2 regions of the Massilia sp. BAP21 genome follow, and region 2 is predicted to be linked to the other one. Evidence: predicted binding sites of a transcription regulator. Region 2 holds the regulator's gene; the other holds the start of a gene.
What was found. Region 2 encodes FNR, which switches genes on or off when oxygen is low (the NO sensors DNR and NnrR bind a similar motif). Its sites were predicted from a motif close to TTGATNNNNATCAA; they were not measured.
Positions count from the first base shown of each region.

Region 1 (9,857 bases), 1.0 Mb from region 2:
AGCCGGTGACGCCGGGTCCGAGTTCGGCGATCGTGCCGACGGGCTCGTGTCCGACCGTCAGGCCGTCGGCGACCGGGTACTCGCCCTTCAGGATGTGGACGTCGGTGCCGCAGATGGTGGTCATGGTGATCTTCACGATGGCCTCGCCGGGACCGGCGCGCGGGATGTCCTTGCGCGCCAGGACGATGCGTCCGGGGCCGGTGAAGACGGCTGCGTTCATCTTGCTCATGTGGTCCTCCCTCGCTCTTGTGCAGTGGTTGTGTCGGTGCCGGCCGGCCCGGCTAGCGCGCCAGCAGCACCGGCAACGCCGCGTCCTGCAGCACGGTCCGGCTGGCCCCGCCGAGCAGCAGTTCCTGGAAACGCGAATGGCCGTAGCAGCCCATCACCACCAGGTCGCAGCCGAGCTCGGCCGCCAGCGCCAGGATGGCGTGGCCGGTATCGTGCTGCGGATCGCGCAGCGTCACGTCGGCGCGCACCGCATGACGGCGCAGGAAGGCCGTCGCATCGGCGAGTTCCTGCGCGCCGGCAAAGGCGGCGGGAAAGACCGGCGCGAACACGGCCAGGGTGGTATGCGGCGCGCGCTGCATCAGCGGCACCGCGGCCGCCATCGCGACCGAGGCTTCGCGGCTGCCGTTCCAGCACAGCAGGACGCGGCGCGGCCAGCCAGGCGCGGCGGACGCGGTGCGCGGCAGCACCAGCACGGGGCGCCCGGCCTGCGCGATCACGTAGTCGGGCATGCGTTCGGCAGGGGGCAGGTAGCCCAGGCTTTCGTCGGGATCGTCCTGGCTGACCACGACCAGGTCGGCAAAGCGGGCCAGCAGCGCCAGCGCGTCCGGCACGGCGTCGCAGACCAGGCGCGCCTCGTGCGACACGCCGTGGCGGCGGGCGATTGCCTCGAACCGGCGCAGCGCTTCATTGGCATTGCGCGCGACGGGGTCGAGGTAGCTGGCGAGCAGGGTGCCCAGCTGGACGTCGTACCCGTCGGGAAACACTGCGCGCGGAATGCCGGTCATGGCGGCGCCGACCAGGTGCGCTGCCTGCCCGGCGCAGATGGCGGCTGCGGCCTCGATGCGCTGCGGCGCGTGGCGCGACAGGTCGGCGTGGACGAGGACGGTCTTGTAGCGCATGGAAGGCTCAGCCGGAGAAAGTGTCGGGCCGTGGGATGACCAGCACGGGAATCACGCTGTGTGCCAGCACTCGCTGGGTCTGGCTGCCAAGCAATACGGACTGGACCGGGCCGCGACCGTGGGAAGCCATGACGATCAGGTCGCATCCCAGGTCGCGCGCCGCCGTGACGATGGCTTCGTGCGGCGCATCGGCGCGGCGGGTGTCGGTGCTCGCGGCAACCCGCGCCTGCCTGGCGCGGCGCTCCACGTAGCCGAGGAATTCGCGCGAGCGCTCGGCGTTGTCGGGCGCCATCAGCACGCCAAGGACTTCGCTGAACAGCGGGCGCACGGGGATGACGTGCAGCCCGAACAGCTGGGCGCCGGTATGGTGGGCCAGGCCGACTGCGGCGTCGACAGCCGCCATCGAGGCGGCGCTGCCGTCGGTCGGAACGAGTATCCTCCTGAACATGCACGTCTCCCGTCGCTGTTGGTAAGGCAGGTTGGCTTGCGGCCGATGCAGGTGCTTGCAGTCTCGCGTTCGAGCGCCTCGATCGCCATGATGCACATCAAATTTTTTGGATTGTTCCGGGGAAGCTTGTGCAGCGACATAGACTGAAGTAAATTCCCTGTGCTAATGCGCCATCAACACCGGCACCGTCATCGACTGGAACATGGTGCGCGTCGCGCCGCCGAGCAGCAGTTCGCTTAACCGGGCGCGGCCGTATCCGCCCATCACGAGCAGGTCCGATCCGTGGTCGGCAAGTAGCGACAGCAGGCGCTCGCCGATATCCTGGTGGGCGGACTCGGCGATGGCGGCGATATCGACGCCATGGCGCGCCAGGTAAGGGGCGAGCGCCGGATCGCAGCCCGGCGCGCCCGGCGGGACGAAGCAGGCGACCGTCACGCTGGCGGCCCTGCGCAGTATCGGCAGCGCGGCATCCAGGGCGCGCACCGCTTCGGGGCTGCCGTTCCAGGCCAGCAGCACTCGCCTTCCCGTCGCGGCTTCGTGCTGGATATACGGGACGACCAGCAGCGGCCGCGGGCAGGCAAGCAGCACGTGCGGCGCCGGATCGCCGCCGGGCGGCTGGGGCAGGGCGGGGTCGGCCTGGCCCACCACCAGCAGGTCGGCATAGCGTCCGGACAGCGCGATACCCGCACTCGTCTCGTCGTCGACCAGGCGCGTCTCGTGCGAGGGCACGCCGGCCCGGGCGGCCTGGCGGGCGAAGCGGGCCAGTTCGCGTTCGGCCCTGCGGACCAGTTCGTTCATCTGCGGCGCCAGCACCGTGCGCAGCAGGTCGGCACTTGCTTCCTGGTAAAACAGGCGCGAAACGCCGGTGACGGCGACGCCGACCAGGTGCGCGCCGTGTTCGCATGCCAGCTGCGCCGCCAGCGCGATACGCGCATGGGCGCCCGGCGAAGCGTCGATGTGGACCAGGATGGTGCGATAGGACATGGGAGTCTCCGGAAGATGGGTCAACGCCGGGCCGTGCCTGCGCCGCCGGGCGGCGCCCGGCCCGCGGCGCCGCGGCCCGGGCGCCGTCCCGCAAGCTTGACCAGGTCAAACGGGAGCATCGCCGCCAGTCCCAGGCCGACGGCCGCGGCAGCCGGCAGCGGGGCGAGCGGCGCGAACCCGAACAGCGCGGCGGGCGGCGCGGCGAACAGCACGAGCGCCAAAGCGCACAGGGCGGCGGCCGCCACCAGCCAGGCAACCCGGTTGGGCTGGCGCAGGCTCTCGGGCAGCGTCAGGGTCAGCGAGCGGTTGGTGAAGATCAGGCCGACGTTTGCCGCCACCAGCACGGCGAAAGCGAAGGCGCGTGCCTGCGGAGGCGGCAGGGCCGACAGCGCCCAGGCGTACGCGCCGGCGACCACCGCCAGCACGAGCAGGCCCTGTGCCAGGGCCAGCAAGAGCGCGCGCCGGTCGACCAGGGGCGCGTCGCGCGGGCGGGGCGCGCGGCGCATCAGGTCGGGCTCCTCCGCTTCGTTCTCGAAAGCCAGGGCGCAGGTGGGGTCGATCACCAGTTCCAGGAACACGATGTGCATCGGATGCAGCAGGATCGGCCAGCCCAGCAACAGCGGCAACAGGGCCATGCCGGCCGTCGGCACGTGTACGGCCACGATGTAGACCATGGCCTTGCGCATGTTCGCGTAGATATGGCGGCCGAGCCGGACAGCCCTCACGATCGATGCGAAATGGTCGTCGGTGAGCACCAGGTCGGCCGCCTCGCGCGCCACATCGGTGCCGCGCATGCCCATCGCGATGCCGACATGCGCCGCCTGCAGCGCGGGGGCGTCGTTGACGCCGTCGCCGGTCATGCTGACGATTTCCCCGGCCTCCTGCAGGGCGCGCACGATACGCAGTTTCTGCTCGGGTGCGACGCGCGCGCAGATGTCGGCGTGCGCCAGCGCCCGCGCCAGGGCCGCGTCCGGCATGGCGGCGATCTGCGCACCGGTCACGGCCGCATGCGCGCCGAGGCCGGCCTGGCGCCCGATCTGCAGCGCGGTCGCCGGAAAATCGCCGGTGATCATCATGACGCGAATGCCGGCCGCACGGCATTCGGCGACCGCCTGCGCGACCCCGGCGCGCAGCGGGTCGGCGAACCCGACCAGGCCCAGCGGCGCGAACGCGAATGCGCGAACGGTGTCCGGCCAGGCCGGCGCGTCGTGCACCGCCTGCGCCACCGCCAGCACGCGCAGGCCGCGCCCCGCCATTGCCTCGGCCGCCGCGAGCAACGGCGCCGCCGCCGCGGGCGCAAGGCGGCACAGGTCGGCAATGGCTTCGGGCGCGCCCTTGGCGGCGACCAGGGCGGGCGCGCCGCCGCCCCGATGCCAGCCGTGCACGACGGCGCGCATCCCCGCCTGCATCCCGTATTCGCGTGCGAGGGTCCAGCCGCCGCCCCGCGAGGCATCCGGGAATTCGGCGCCGAGCCGGTGCAGGGCCTGGTCCATCGGCTCGAAGCCGTCGATGCGGCTGGCCAGCATGCCTACCGCGAGCACGTCGGCGGGCGCGCCGGAAAGCGGCTGGCCGGCGCCGGGCCGCCAGTCGCAGCCGTCCGCATACAGGGCGGCGACACGCATCCGGTTCTCGGTCAGGGTGCCGGTCTTGTCGACGCACAGCACGGTGCTCGCACCCAGGGTCTCGATGGCGGAAAGCTGGCGCGTCAAGACCCGGGCGCGCGCCAGCCGCCAGGCGCCGAGCGCCGGAAACACCGCCAGCACCACGGCGAATTCCTCCGGCAGCATGGCTAGGGCCAGGGCCAGGCCGGCGAGCAGGGCCTGCAACAGCTCGCCGCCGCGCGCCAGGTGATACAGCACGAGCAGCAGGCTGAGGGCCGCGCCGCCCACGCCGAACAGGGCGATCACCCTCGCCATTTGCCGCTGCAGCGGCGAGCGTCCGGCCTCGAGACCGGCAAGAGAGCGGCCGATGGCGCCGATCGCGCTGGCCGCGCCGGTGGCGCCGACGAGCAGGACGCCATGCCCGCGCACCACGAGCGTCCCGCCGAACAGGGCCGCCGGGCTGCGGTCGGGTTCCCCGGCGCGGGCCGCCGGCGCCGGCCGGGTGGACCCGGCATCGCCCTCGTGCAGCGGGCGCTTCGCCACCGGTTCGGATTCGCCGGTCAGCAGCGACTCGTCGGCCTGCAGATCCTGCGCTTGCACGAGTTCGCCGTCGGCCGGAACCCGGTCGCCTTCCGCGACGACGCACAGGTCGCCGACGACGACTTCGCGGCTGTCGATCCGGCGCCGAGCGCCGTCGCGAATGACGGTGGCGGGCGGACTGCTGAGTTCGCGCAGGGCGTCGAGCGCCCGTCCGGCCCGGGTTTCCTCGAACAGGGTCATGCCGAGCGTGGCGAGCACCAGGGCGAACATCAGGATGCCTTCGTGCAGCTCGCCGAGTACCAGGTAGAGCAATCCGGCCGCGAACAGCAGCGCGAACATCGGCTCGCGCGCCGCCTGGCCGAGGTAGCCCAGCAAACCACGGCGCCGCGCCGACGGGATGACATTCGGGCCATCGTGCAAGAGGCGGCGGGCCGCTTCGTCGCTGCCGAGGCCGTTCGTCGTGTCCACCTTGCGCATCGATCATCCTTTGCCACGCATGGCGCTGCCGGCTTGCCCGGGCATCCGGCAGGCAGCGGGGCGGGCTGCCGGCATCATGTTCCGGCCTGCCGTTCGCCGCCGCCGGCATGCGGCGCATGCCGTGCATCCGGGCTCGCGGGACGATACACCAGCACCGGCACCGGGGCATAGGCGAGCACCCGCTGGGTGACGCTGCCGGCGATCAGGCGGCTCAGCCCGCGGCGCCCATGGGAAGCCATGAAGATCAGGTCGCACTGGTGCTGCCTGGCGGCGTGCAGGATGTTGTCGGCTGGCGCGTAGCCGTAGGCGGTGAGCGCCGTGCAGCGAACGCCCGCGGCGGAGGCTGCGGCCGCCACCCGCGCCGCATGGGCCTGCGCCTGTTCGAGCAGGACGTCGACCTGCAGTCCGGCGCCGCCGGCAAGCGCGCCTTCGGCCGTGAGCAGGACAGGTTCGGGTTCGGCGACCGCGAGGGCGAAGATCTCGCCGCCGCACGTCCTTGCAAAGGCGACGGCCGCATGCTCGGCCGCCAGCGAGAGGTCGGAACCGTCGGTGGGAACCAGAATCCGTTCAAACATGGCACGCTCCTCGTGGGCTGGATCTTGCGCGGATGGACGCGAGGCCAGCATGGGCGTAGCAACGCCACGAGTCTTTGATGCAGGTCAAAATGACTGGGATCGCCCGTTGTCGTCGGCCGTTTCCAAGTCACTGCCCGGCTGTTATTAACGGCGCCTGCGGCGCGCCGCTGCCAGCGCGAGCAGGCCGCCGGCGAGCATTGCCAGGCTGCCGGGTTCGGGTACGGCGGGCACGAGGTCCAGCCGTACGGACTGGCAGGCGCTCGTGGAGCCGAAGCAGGCGGTCGCCAGGATCTGGCCAGCGTCGTTGATGTCCTCGGCCCTTGTAATGGTCCAGCCCGGTTCAGGCAGGATCAGGTCGTTCAGGTTGGCCAGGACGCCGCCGCTGTATACGAACGCGCGGTACTGCAGGTCGTCGAGCGAGGGCTGGATCCCGACGATGTCGCCGGCGCCGTTAATGGCGAGCGCATCGCCGCCCGGGCCGCCGAGACTGCGCATGACGCCGCCTTCGTACACGTAAGGCTGCCCGAGTCCGGCATCGGGGAACCATGCCGAACCGACGATGGCGCCGGCATCGTTGATGTCGTTGGCGCTGTAGGCGGTCGCTTCGCCCGTCCGAAGCTGGCGCAGGTCGCCGTTGCGGTAGATAAAGGGAAGGCGCTGGCCATAGGGGCTGTCCGGCGGCGGCGCGAGTGCTGCATTGCCGACCACGGTCCCCTTGTCGTTCAGGCCGAGGGCGTCGCCCTGGTCGCCGCCAAAGGTGCCCAGCCCGATCATGGTGCTGCCGTCGTAGAAGAAGGGGCGTGACGTGTCACCAGGGAAATTGCCTGCCGTTCCGGCGACCTGGCCCTTGTCGTTGATGGCGTGGGGTGTGGCGTAGTTCAGGCCCGGCACCAGCCCGATATCCCGGAAACGGCCGTCGGAATAGATGAAGGCCGACGCGCCTGGATACATGTAATGTCCGGCGACGTCGCCCCGGTTGTTGATGGCGTAGGCCTCGACGCCGGGCACCAGCTGGCTGAGGTTGACGATCCCGCTGTCGCTCCAGATCCAGGCTTCGTTCTGGAGCGTGCGGCCGACGATCTGGCCGGCGTTGTTCATGTCGAATCCGACGAAACCGGTGGGCAGGAAGGTCACCCCGTAAGTCGGCTGCGCGGATGCGGCCGCGGGTCCGAGCAGGGCAAGCAGCAGAAGAAGGGCGCGAAAGGGTTTGCGACGTGTCATGGCCGTCTCCGATGAGTGAAGTCTGCTGTGAGCATGCGCTGTGCATCCTCGTAAAGCTTGCGCCGGATCAGACGTGTTCATCGCGGCGGGGCTGCCGCGCGAAGGCCGGCGCCGCGTGGCCGGGGCGTGGCTACGGTGTTGTACAATCAAAACGCATTCAACGCTCAACCAGGGTTCCCATGACACTTCCGGATGGTCCAGTGCCGGTCGAACAACGGCGCGATTCCGTGGCCCGCATGGTGGTGGTCACTGTTGGCCTGATTGTCGTGCTGGGCGTGCTGACGGCATCGATGCTGCTGCTCAGCTATCACGACGCCATGCGCGCCCAGCAGGCGTCGCTGCGCAATATCGCCATCGCATTCGCGGCGCAGACCATGGGCGTGGTCAGGGCGGTCGACGGCACCACGGTACGGGCGGCAAGCATCGTCCGCTTCCGCGGCGCCGCCGGCCTCGGCGAAGTGCTGCTCGATGAAAGCTCCGGCGGCGCCCTCGACAATATCCGCCGGCTCGCGGTCGTCGATACCGCCGGCCGCGTGATCGCCAGCATCGTGCCCGGCGCAGCCGATGCGGCAGCGCTCGCGCCGCTGGAGGCCCCATCCGCCGGCGCCGACGACGGCGCAGCGCTGCGCATTACGGTGACGAATATCGACCCGGCGAGCGGCCGGGCACTCATCAATTTCATGCGGCCGCTGCGTACGCGCACCGGGGCGCCGGCCGGCGCGGTCGTGGCACAGGTGGATTCGGCCAGCTTCCAGAGCCTGTACAGCCTGGTGGAACTGGGAACAGGCGGCTCGGTAACGCTGTTTCACCGGGACGGCACGATGCTGGTGCGCGGTCCGGCCTTTGCCGGCGGGATCGGGCGCTCCTTTCTCGACACGCCACTCTTTCGCGAGCAGTTGCCGCGCGCGTCGCGCGGCGGCTTCGCGACCCGCAGCCCGCTCGATGCTGCCAAGCGCCTGTATGGGTACGATGCCGTCAGTAAGTATCCCTTGGTAATCATCGCCGGCACGAACCGCAGTGCGGCGCTGGCGTCGTGGTACGGCCGGCTGTGGACCGCGGTGGCGTTTTACCTGCTGCTTTCCGGCGTACTGGCCTTCCTGGCGTGGCGGGTCGCGCGCGATACGCGGCGCCAGGCGCGCCTGATCGACCTGCTGTCGGCCAGCGAAGCCAGGCTCGGAAACAGCTTCGCTTATCTGGCCTCGATCATCGACGCCGTCGGCGCGCCGATCTGGGTGCTCGACGCGCGCCTGCGCATCGTCATGGCCAACCGCGCGTTCGGGCAACTGGTCGGACGCGCGAGCGGCGAACTGGCCGGCCTTGAAGAAGCGGCCGTGTTCGCGTCGCGCGATGGCGAACGCGCGCGGCGCTATCGCACGGTGCTCGAAGGCGGCGCCAGCGCCGAGTCGGTGGAGCCGGTTTCCGGCCGGGACGGCGAACAGCGCACGGTGATCCAGCTGACCACCCGGCTGGTTGCGGAAACCGGCGATATCCAGCTGGTCAGCGTGTTGACCGACATTACCGAGCGCGAACGCGCGGAGGCCCGGCTTGCCTACCTGGCCGACCATGACGCGGCCACCGGATTGCCGAACCAGGTGCGGTTCGGTCAACTGCTGGAAGCACGCCTGGGCCAGGCCGCGCGCAGCGGGCGCGAGCTCGCAGTGCTGGTCCTGGTGCTGGAGCGCCTGCACGAAATCGCCGACCTGCTCGGCCACGACGCCGGCGAGCGCGCACTCGGGCAGATCGGTGGCCTGATGCGCGAGGCGGCCGGCGTGGATGCCGTGGTCGCACGGGTCCGCGGCGCCGAGTTCGCATTGCTGATCGATGCGGACGAGGGGAGGCAGGCGGTCGAGCGCTTCGCCGTGGGCCTGCACGAACGCTGTTCGGCGCCGCTGCTGCTGGACGGCCGCGAGTTCTTCCTTGGACCGGTGCTCGGCGCCGCGTTGTTTCCCCAGGATGCCTGCGGTACCGACGAACTCTACCGTTGCGCACAGGATGCCGCCGCCGGCCGCGGGGTCGAGCTGGACCGGGCGATCCACTTCTTCTCGGGGCGCATGCACGGCGACCTCGATCAGCGCCTGACGGTGGAAACACACCTGCGCCGTGCGCTCGAGCGCGGCGAGATGCGGCTGGTGTTCCAGCCCAAGGTTAGCGTGGCCGGCTCGCATGTAGTGGGCTTCGAAGCCCTGCTGCGCTGGACCAACCCGGTATTGGGAGACGTGTCGCCGGTTCAGTTCATCGCAATCGCGGAACGCACCGGGCTGATCCTGCCGATCGGCGCCTGGGTACTCGAACAAGCCTGCCGCCTGATGGGGGAGTGGTCGCGCGCGCTGGCCTGCCCGGTCAGGATCGCCGTCAACCTGTCGCCGCGCCAGTTTTACCAGAAGTCCCTGTTGCCGACCATCCGCCGTTGCCTGGACGAGCATGGCGTGCCGCCCGGCTCCCTGGAGCTCGAGATCACCGAAACCGCGCTGATGAGCCGTGAGGAGGAAGTCGACCGTTTGATGCACGATATCCGCGCGCTCGGTGTCGAACTTTCGATCGACGACTTCGGCACCGGGTACTCGAGCCTGGCGTACCTGAAACGCTTCCCGGTAGCGCGGCTGAAGGTCGACCGCGCATTCGTGCGCGACCTGGGCCGCGACGAAGACAGCGCCGCAATCGCGCGTTCGATTGTCAACCTTGCACGCGGGCTGAAGCTCAAGGTGGTGGCCGAAGGCGTCGAGACACAGGGGCAACTGGCTGTATTGCGCGAAATGGACTGCGACGAATACCAGGGTTTCCTGTTCAGCCGCCCGGTGGAAGCGGCCGCCGTGCCCGCGCTGCTGCGGGGGCACATGCCGGATGCGACCGCTGCTGCGCGTTCGGACACGGCCGGCGCGGCGCG
Region 1 covers NZ_CM173596.1:4,691,553-4,701,409, forward strand. The annotation lists gene ACWYRN_RS20755 (NAD(P)-dependent alcohol dehydrogenase) at 1-229, opposite strand, end outside; gene ACWYRN_RS20760 (universal stress protein) at 282-1,127, opposite strand; gene ACWYRN_RS20765 (universal stress protein) at 1,135-1,575, opposite strand; gene ACWYRN_RS20770 (universal stress protein) at 1,738-2,559, opposite strand; gene ACWYRN_RS20775 (cation-translocating P-type ATPase) at 2,580-5,177, opposite strand; gene ACWYRN_RS20780 (universal stress protein) at 5,252-5,752, opposite strand; gene ACWYRN_RS20785 (PEP-CTERM sorting domain-containing protein) at 5,897-6,886, opposite strand; gene ACWYRN_RS20790 (bifunctional diguanylate cyclase/phosphodiesterase) at 7,153-9,857, shown strand, end outside.
Region 1: the regulator FNR is predicted to act here: its motif matches at 5,827-5,840, upstream of ACWYRN_RS20780 (universal stress protein).

Region 2 (9,857 bases):
TGGCTTCGGCGCCGCCGGCCACGGCCGCCAGCGCGCCCAGCGGCGCGGCTTTCAGGAAGCTGCGGCGTGCAGGATCGGGGGTAGCGGCGCCTTCCGCCGCTGCGGATACGGGTTCGCGGTCCATCGTGACATCCTTTCGATCAGTCATCGAAGCCCTCTTCCACCACAAAGGCGTCGGCTTCGATTTCCAGCAGCGCGCCGACAAAAGCGGCCACCAGGCAGTAATAGTTTGCGTCTTCAGCTTCGGCGATATCGTCCAGGCAGCGTTCGTACCAGGGCGCGATGCGCGCTTCGAAGAAGGCCTGCTGTTCGGCGTGGGAACGGCGCGCAATCATGTGGCCACCCGCGGCGCCGCCCGCGATCAGGACGCGCATGGTTTCGCACAGCGCGCCCAGGTGGTCCTCGAACTCGCCGACGCCGCGCATGCGCTTGATGCCGAAGCGCGCCAGGTCGCCGCGCAGCTCGGCCAGCGGGCTGTCGTTCATGAAGCCCGAGATGTACAGCGAGCCATAGGGATTGAGCTTGGGCGTGCCGTCGCTGACGAACAGGGCGTCGAATTCGGCGGCCACCGCATCGGCGTCCATCACGCTCGACGCCTGGACCAGCTTTTCCCAGGCCCGCTCCAGGGCCGGGTCGCCGCCTTCGGCCAGGATCGGGTCGGCCGCGCCCAGCTGGGCCAGCAATGCCGCGCCCGGAGGCGCCAGCAGCAGGCGCGCGGCCAGCGCATACAGGTCGGCCCGGGCCTGGTCTTCGCTCGACAGGGGAAGCGCCACGCCAACGGAGGAGGCGGCGCGGGCAGCGTCATTTACCTGATGGGATAGGTTTTCAGAGAATGCTGGCTGCATGGGCTGATGGTCTCCGTTATTAAATGTTCATCTAAAGTGTATTCCCTCAGCCCGCAAAGGTGCGCACGCTTGGAAATGCTTTGCATATGTCTGGACGCGCGCCACCTGCCAGGACATGCGTGTTCAGCGCATGCCGGCGGCATGCATGATGGCCCGGATCAGGGAAGCGACCAGGAACAGCGCCGCCACCCCGCCCGCCCACAGGGCCAGCATCCAGCCCAGGCGGCGCAGCCAGAGCGGCGCCGGTCGACCATGCAGGAATCGCAGGAAAGACAGGCCGCGCATCAGTGGTACCCCGCGTCGGCCTTGACCTTGCCGCGAAATACCCAGTACGACCAGACCGTGTACATCAGGATGATGGGCAGGATCAGCAGCGTGCCGACCAGCGCGAAGCCCTGGCTGGCCGGCGGCGAGGCGGCTTCCCAGATCGTGATGGTGGGCGGCACGATATGCGGCCAGATGCTGATTGCCATGCCGGTGTAGCCGAGGAAGACCAGGGCCAGCGCCGCGACGAAAGGCCAGCGGTGCGGCTTGCCCTTGAGCGAGCCGAGCAGCAGCGCGATCGACAGCAGCACCAGGATCGGCACCGGCGCCAGGAACAGGGTGTTCGGGAAGGTGAACCAGCGGTCCGCCACCGCCGGGTCGCGCAGCGGGGTCCAGATACTGACCACCACGATGGCCGCGAGCAGCATCAGGGCGAAGGGCCTGGCCACCTGCACCATGCGCGCATGCAGCTCGCCCTCGGTCTTCATGATCAGCCAGGTGCTGCCCAGCAGGGTATAGGCGATGATGACGCCGAAGCCGGCCAGGATGGGGAAAGGCGCGATCCAGTCGAGCACGCCGCCGGCATAGCTGCGGCCCGATACGGCGATGCCGTCGAGGAAGGCGCCGAGCGACACGCCCTGGAAGAAGGCGGCCGTGAACGAGCCGCCGATGAAGGCCTTGTCCCACAAGTGGCGGCGATTGTCCCTGGCCTTGAAGCGGAACTCGAAGGCCACGCCGCGGAACACCAGCCCGACCAGCATGAAGATCAGGGGCAGGTAAAGGCCCGAGAGGATGATCGAGTAGGCCACCGGGAAGGCCGCCAGCAAGCCCTCCCCGCCCAGCACCAGCCAGGTTTCGTTGCCGTCCCAGACCGGGGCCACGGTATTCATCATGGTGTCGCGCTCGCGCTTTCCCTTCACGAACGGGAACAGGATACCGATGCCGAGATCGAAACCGTCGAGCAGCACATACATGAAGACGGCGAAATAAATGATGACGGCCCAGATGACCGAGGTATCGATACCCATCCTTCAGCTCCTCTTTCCGTCGCCGCCCAGGTCCAGGCCGGCGCCGTCGCCGTCGCCGGTGCCGTCATCGTCGTTGCCGACGTCCGCCGCCGACATCGGCCGCATCGGCGTGCGGCCTTCGCCCGGCCCGCCCTCGGGCGTGCGCTGCAGCTCGAAGTGCTGCGGTCCCTTGCGCATCATGCGCAGCACGTAGATGGTGCCGGCGCCGAACACGAAGAAGTACGCCACCACGAAGATCCCCAGCGTCAGCGCCAACGCCGGCGCGCCGTGCGGCGACACCGCGTCGGCCGTGCGCAGCACGCCGTAGACCACCCAGGGCTGGCGTCCGACCTCGGTGGTGACCCAGCCGGCCAGGATGGCGACCAGGCCCGCCGGCCCCATGCACAAGGCGGCGCGCAGGAACAGCCGTTTCGTGAAGATTTGCCCTTCCCGCCGCAGCCACAGGCTCCAGGCGCCGAGCGCGATCATCAAGAGGCCCAGGCCCACCATTACGCGGAAGCTCCAGAACACGATCAGGGAGTTCGGCCGCTCGTCCTTCGGGAAATCCTTCAGGCCCGGGAACTGGCCTTCCCAGCTGTGGGTGAGGATCAGGCTGCCCAGGTGCGGCACCTCGACCGCGTAACGGGTGGTTTCGGCTTGCATGTCGGGTATGCCGAACAGCTTCAGGCCGACCGCTTCGCCCGGCGTGTTCTCCCAATGCCCCTCCATAGCCGCCAGCTTGGCCGGCTGGTGTTCAGCCGTGTTCAGGCCGTGGAAATCGCCGATCACGGCCTGGATCGGGGCCACGATCAGCAGCATCCACATCGCCATCGACAGCATCTTGCGCACCGCCGGATTGTCGCGCCGCCGCAAGAGCTGCCAGGCGCCGACCGCGCCGACGATCAGCGCCGTGGTGAGGTAGGCGGCGACCACCATGTGCATCAGGCGAAACGGGAACGAGGGATTGAAGATGATCGCCAGCCAGTCGACGGGCACCATGCGGTTGCCCTCGATGGCATAGCCCTGCGGCGTCTGCATCCAGCTGTTGGCGGCCAGGATCCAGGTGGCCGAGATCAGGGTGCCGACCGCGACCATGGCGGTGGCGACGAAATGCAGCTGCGGGCCGACGCGGTTCCAGCCGAACAGCATCACGCCGAGGAAACCGGCTTCCAGGAAAAAGGCGGTCAGCACCTCGTAGGCCAGCACCGGCCCCATGATGCTGCCGGCGAACTCGGACATGGTGCTCCAGTTGGTACCGATCTGGTAGGCCATGACGATGCCCGACACCACGCCCATGCCGAACATGACGGCGAAAATCTTCAGCCAGAAGTGGTACAGGTCGACATACACCTGGCGTTTGGTGCGCAGCCACGACAGTTCCAGCACGGCCAGGTAGCTGGCGAGACCGATGGTCACGGCCGGGAACAGGATGTGGAAGGACATCGTGAAAGCGAACTGGATGCGTGCCAGATCCAGGGCCGAAAAACCGAACATGAACGCTCCTGTGGGCTGTGGTGTTCCGAATCTAGCATGGCAGCGGGCGCGCACAATTGCCGTTTTTGCCACTTCACGCGCAAGTTGACCGCTGCATCAAGCCCCGTGTCGGCAGGCTTTTGCAGCGGTTCATCGACCCTTTCCGCAACGCAGCGTGAACCGAAAGGCTGGGTTGCAAAAGCGACCGGGACTATAATCCCGGTATTGACTGCCATCCCATTTTCCAGCCGATGACCCAGGACACCTCTTCCACCACCTCCGCCCCGATCAGCATCGGTGCGCTGAAGGCCAGCTGCAGCGCCTGCAGCATGCACCAGCTCTGCCTGCCGATGGGCCTGGAAAACGCGGACATCGACCGCCTCGACAAGATCATCGGGCGCCGCCGCAGGCTCGAAAAGGACGAGCGCCTGTATGCGATGGGCGAGCCTTTCCGCAGCCTGTACGCGGTGCGCTTCGGGCACTTCAAGACCTACCAGATCAACGCGGCCGGTGAACAGCAGATCACCGGCTTCCAGATGGCCGGCGAGCTGCTGGGCATGGATGCGATCAGCGGCGACCGTCACCATTGCGACGCGGTGGCGCTGGAAGACAGCGAGGTATGCGAGATTCCGTTCTCGCGCCTGGAAGAACTGTTCGGCGAAGTGCCGGCCCTGCTGCGCCACTTCCACCGCATCATGAGCCAGGAAATCACGCGCGAGCAGAACGTCATGCTCCTGCTGGGGAACATGCGCGCCGAGCAGCGCTTTGCCGTGTTCCTGGTGAACCTGTCGGCGCGCTATGCGGCGCGCGGCTATTCGTCGACCAGCTTTGCGCTGCGCATGTCGCGCGAGGACATCGGGAATTACCTGGGGCTGACCATCGAGAGCGTGAGCCGGCTGCTGTCGCGCTTCAAGAAGCAGGGCTGGATCGCGGTCGACAAGCGCGAGGTGACGCTGCTGGAACCGGCGCGCTTGCGGGCAATCGCGGCCGGGACCGAGCAGTGCACGCCGATGGCGTGAACTTGATTAGAACGTGACCTTCACCGACGGCGCGCTGCGTTTCGCTTCGCCGTGGAAGACGGCCTCGATGTTGTTGCCGTCGGGGTCGAGGACGAAGGCGCCGTAGTAGCCGGGGTGGTAGATGGCGCGTTCGCCGGGGGCGCCGTTGTCCTTGCCGCCGGCTTGTAACGCGGCCTGGTGGAAGGCGTCGACCATGGCGCGGCCGGCGGCCTGGAAGGCCAGGTGATGGCGGCCGGTGAGCTCGCCCTGCGCGGCGTCGCTGGTTTTCGTCGAGATGAAGAGCTCGTCGGCCCAGAAGTAATCAATGCCCTCGCCGCCCAGCGGGATGCCCAGCACCTCGAACACGGCGGTATAGAAGCGTTTCGACGCGGGCAGGTCGCGCACCACCAGTTGCAAGTGGTCGATCAGGCGTCCGCGGTGCAATTCCTGGGTTTCCATGGTGCGTCTCCTTGACAACGGTGGTGCAGGAATTATGCCGCAGTTTCGTAGGGTGGGCACTCGTGCCCACGCGGTGTCACCATGTGCGACCATGCGCCATTGTTTTATACGGCACGGATGATCAGCCGTCGTACAGCGTGGACACAGGTGCCTTGCGCGGCCCGGTCCACCCTACAAAAACCAGATAGCTACGTAGGGTGGTTCTCGAACCCACCCGACCGGACCTGAAGATTACGCCTTGGCTTTCTCCTTGGCGATCCACCCATCCACCAGCTGCCCCAGCACATCCAGCGGCACCGATCCGGCGCTCAGCACCATGTCGTGGAAGGCCGGCAGCGAGAACTTCGCGCCCAGCTCCGACTTCGCCTTGTCGCGCAGTTCGACGATGCGCAGCATGCCGATCATGTAGGCCGTGGCCTGGCCCGGCCACGCCACATAACGGTCGACCTCTTCGACATTGATGCCGTAGTCGACCGCCTGCTGGCGCGTCCAACCCTTGGTGTGCAGGCCGGTATCCACGACGAGGCGCCGTGCGCGGAACAGCTCCGAACCGAGTGCGCCGAGCAGCCCCGGCACGTCGCCCCGCTTTTCGTCTCCATACCAGCCCTGCTCCACCGCCAGCCGCTCGGTGTACAGCGCCCAGCCCTCGCTGTGCGCGCTGCCGCCGCTGAAGATGCGCTGGCTGCGGAATTTCGGGATGCCTTCCAGCTCCTGCTGGATCGCCAGCTGGAAGTGGTGGCCCGGCACCGCCTCGTGGTAGGACAGGCTGCGCATACGGATCATGTTGAAGGTCGGGCCGCGCAGCGGCACCCAGAACACGCCCGGACGGCTGCCGTCCGGCGCCGGCAGGCTGTAGTGGGCGGCGGCCGAGGCTTCGGTCAGCGGCGGTTCGCGGCGCACTTCCACCGGTGCGCGCGGCTTCAGGTTGAATAGCGACTCGCTGCGGCGCTCGGCGTCCTTCACCATCTCGGCATAGCTGGCCAGGATGGCCGGGCGCGGGTCGCCTTCGCCCTTCGGCTGGAAGGTGGCGTCGAGCGCCTTCATGCGCGCCTCGATGCTGCCCTCGTTGAAGCCGAGCGCGCGCAGGTGCTTGTCCATCTCGGCTTCGATGCGCGCCACTTCGCGCAGGCCGATGGCGTGGATCTGTTCTGCCGTCAGCTTGGTGCTGGTGTAGTTCTCGATCGCGCGGTTGTAGGCGGCCAGGCCGTTCGGCAGGCGCGAAATGCCGGCCGTGTCGTTCGTCTTCGGATGCAGCTCCGCCATGAAGGCCTGCACGCGGGCGTAGGCCGGGCGAATTTTGTCTTCGACGATCTTCGTCGCACGCGCGATCGCTGCTGTACGTGCTTCCGGACTCAGGTCCTTCAGGGCCGCGCTGCGTTGTTCCAGCGAGGTGACCAGCACGTTCTGGGCGGCAGCCGGCTTCAGGAAGGTGTCGACCTGGTACTGGGCGCGCTCCAGGATGAAGCGCGGCGGGATCATCTTCTTCGCCGTGGCGTTGTTGGCGCGGGCCAAAGCTTCGTTCATGCGCGTGCCCACCTGTTCCAGGCGCGCCAGGTAGCTGTCGACATCCGACGCGCGGCGCATCGGGTGGGTTTGCGTCATGAAGTTGACCAGGCTGACCTGGGCGCCGCTGAACTGCTGGAACACGAAGCCGTGGTCCTCGAAGGGCTCGTTGGCGACCGTGTTCGACAGCGACCAGCGCATCACCGCGGCCGAGATACGCTGGGTCTCGTCGAGCGGGCCGGCCATCCATTTGTCCAGGCGCGCGATGCCCTGCCTGGCCAGCGCGATCATCTTCTGGCGCTGGGCCGGGGTTTGCGGGGTCAATTGGCGGTCCAGCGCATCCTGCTCGGCGCCGCTGAAGTACTGGGTCGAGGTGGCGAACTGCGGGTTCTGGCGCACCCAGTCCTGGGCGAAGCCGTCGGCCCATTTGTCGAAGGCGGCGTTCGGTTTCACGGCAGCCGTGGCGGTGGCCGGGGCAGCGAGGGCCTGTTGCGGCAGCACGGCGGCGGCGATGGCGAGCGGGACGAACAGCGAGGCGATGGCGGTGCGCAGGATGCGGCGGGAGGATGCGGGCATGGATGTCTCTTCTAATTGGTCGTGCGGCGGGTTGCCGTTACGAAAATCTAACATGGAAGAGATGGCAGGGACAGTCTTTACAGTTGCGGTACGGGGTGCGGGGTGCGTAGGGTGGGCACTTGTGCCCACGCGGTCCCATCGACGGAATGACGGCGGCGTAACTCAACGGTGCTATACCGCGTGGGCACAAGTGCCTTGCGCTGCGCGGCCTACCCTACGGGGCGTCGGCGACGATGTTCAGCGCCGGCTGCTTCGCCGGACTCCAGCTGCGCGCCAGCCGCCATTCCCTGCCCTCGCCTTCGACCACCACCTGCCAGTGCGTCGGCTCCAGCCCTGTCGCATGCACGGTGAAATTGCCGTAGTCGTCGGGCCTTACCTCCAGCGTCACGTCCTTCTGCGGCTGGGTCGGATGCGCCAGGTGGATGCGAAACGGCGCCAGCATCGGCCGCCCGAAACCCAGCAAACGGCCGGACAGCGTGCCGGCCTGCGCGTCGAAACGGGCATCGAGCGCCAGTTGCAGTGCCGTCGCCGCGCGGTCGCGGCGCAGGTCCTGGTTGATGGCCTTGCCCTGCTTGTAGTAGTCGTCGACCACCATCGCGTCGGGCTGCTGCACGGCCAGCCAGACGGTGACCGCCGTGGCGATCATGACCGCCGCCGGCCCGAGCATGATGAACCAGGGCCAGCGGTGCCTGTACCAGGGCTTCACAAGCGGCTTCTTGACAGCGTGTTGCATCATTCACTCCTTCAGCGCGGCACGATAAAGGCCGCTTCTTCGCGCACAGACACCGACGAATCGTCCAGCGCCGTGACGGTGAACGCGATCCGGTGCGAACCGCCCGCGCCCGCCTCGGCGCGCACCCGCACCGGCACCGCACGCGCGCTGGCGCCGTCGAGCGCCACCACGCCGGCGCCGACGATGCGCGCACCGGGCATGCCGTCGACCGCCAGGCGATAGCTGCGCGCGTCTTCGCTTGTATTCATCAGCTGCAAGCGGTACACGTTCTCGATCTGCCCATCCTCGACTTCGCGCCCCATCGAGCCGCGGTCGCGGATCACGTCCACCTTCAGCGGCGTGCGCAGCGCCAGCGAGGTGCTCATGGCCAGGATCAGCAGGCCCAGCACCGCTGTGTAGCCCAGCACCTTCGGACGCAGCAGGCGCCGCTTCACCTCCCGCGCACCCCAGCCACGCGCCAGCGCGTTCTCGGTCGCGTAGCGGATCAGGCCGCGCGGCTTGTCCACCTTGTCCATCACGCCGTTGCAGGCGTCCACGCAGGCGGCGCAGCCGATGCATTCGTATTGCAGGCCCTGGCGGATGTCGATGCCGGTCGGGCAGACCTGCACGCACATGGTGCAGTCGATGCAGTCCCCCAGCTTGTCGCCAGCCGTGCGCGCGCCCGGACGGCGCGGTTCGCCGCGCTTGCGGTCGTAGGTGACGACCAGGGTGTCGCGGTCGAACATCGAGCTCTGGAAGCGCGCATACGGGCACATGTACTTGCATACCTGCTCGCGCATCCAGCCGGCGTTGCCGTAGGTGGCGAAGCCGTAGAACAGGACCCAGAAGCCTTCCCAGGCGCCCAGGCTGAAGTTGGCCACTTCATGTATCAGCGTGTGCACCGGCGTGAAGTAGCCGACAAAGGTAAAGCCGGTCCACAGGGCGACGGCCAGCCAGGCCGCGTGCTTGGCGCCCTTCTTCCAGATCTTCTCGAACGTCCACGGCTGGCGATCCAGGCGGATGCGGGCGCTGCGCGCGCCTTCGATTTTCCTTTCGATCCAGAGGAAGAGTTCCGTGTACACCGTCTGCGGGCAGGCGAAGCCGCACCATACCCGCCCCGCCACCGCGGTGACCAAAAACAGTCCGTAGGCGCAGATGATCAGCAGGCCCGCCAGGTAGATGAAGTCCTGCGGCCACAGCACCAGGCCGAACAGGTGGAACTTGCGCGCGCCCAGGTCGAACAGCACCGCCTGGCGCCCGTTCCACTGTAGCCAGGGCAGCCCGTAGAACACGATCTGGGTCAGCCAGACGCCGGCCCAGCGCAGGCGCGCATAGCGGCCCTTGATCTCGCGTGGGTAGATCTCCTCGCGCGCGGCGTACATCTTGACCACCGCTTCCTTCGGCACATTCATTTTGCCGCTACCTTGTCGTCGATGGGTTTCACAGGCTGCGGATTCGACAGGCTCCACACATAGGCCGCCAGCACATGCACCTTGGCTTCGCCCAGGAAGTCGCCAAAGGCGGGCATGGTGTTGGTGCGGCCCTTGCGGATGGTTTCCATAATGGTGTCGGCGCTGCCGCCGTACAGCCAGGTTTTATCGGCCAGGTTCGGCGCGCCCAGCATCGGATTGCCCTTGCCCTCGGCGCCATGGCAGGCCGCGCAGGCGCCGAACTTGGCCTTGCCGAAGGCGACCTTCACCGGGTCGGCGGTCAGGCCGGACAAATTGCGCACGTAATGGGCCACGCCTTCGATGTCCTTGTCCGAGCCGAGCGCCGCGCCCATCGCCGGCATCTGGCCGATGCGGCCGGCCATGATGGTCTGCTTGATGGTCTGGGGCTCGCCGCCATGCAGCCAGTCGGCGTCCGTCAGGTTCGGATAGCCCTTGTTGCCGCGCGCATCCGACCCGTGGCACTGGGCACAGTAGTTCAGGAACATGCGCTCGCCGATGGCGTGGGCCTGCGGGTCGGCCGCCACGGCCTTGATGTCCTGGCTGGCGTAGCGCGCGAACAGCGGGCCGAA
Region 2 covers NZ_CM173596.1:5,731,868-5,741,724, forward strand. The annotation lists gene ACWYRN_RS24965 (twin-arginine translocation signal domain-containing protein) at 1-148, opposite strand, end outside; gene ACWYRN_RS24970 (TorD/DmsD family molecular chaperone) at 141-845, opposite strand; gene ACWYRN_RS24975 (DUF2474 domain-containing protein) at 969-1,130, opposite strand; gene cydB (cytochrome d ubiquinol oxidase subunit II) at 1,130-2,137, opposite strand; gene ACWYRN_RS24985 (cytochrome ubiquinol oxidase subunit I) at 2,141-3,610, opposite strand; gene fnr (fumarate/nitrate reduction transcriptional regulator Fnr) at 3,841-4,608, shown strand; gene ACWYRN_RS24995 (VOC family protein) at 4,615-5,046, opposite strand; gene ACWYRN_RS25000 (DUF885 domain-containing protein) at 5,278-7,125, opposite strand; gene ACWYRN_RS25005 (FixH family protein) at 7,340-7,861, opposite strand; gene ccoG (cytochrome c oxidase accessory protein CcoG) at 7,870-9,249, opposite strand; gene ccoP (cytochrome-c oxidase, cbb3-type subunit III) at 9,246-9,857, opposite strand, start outside.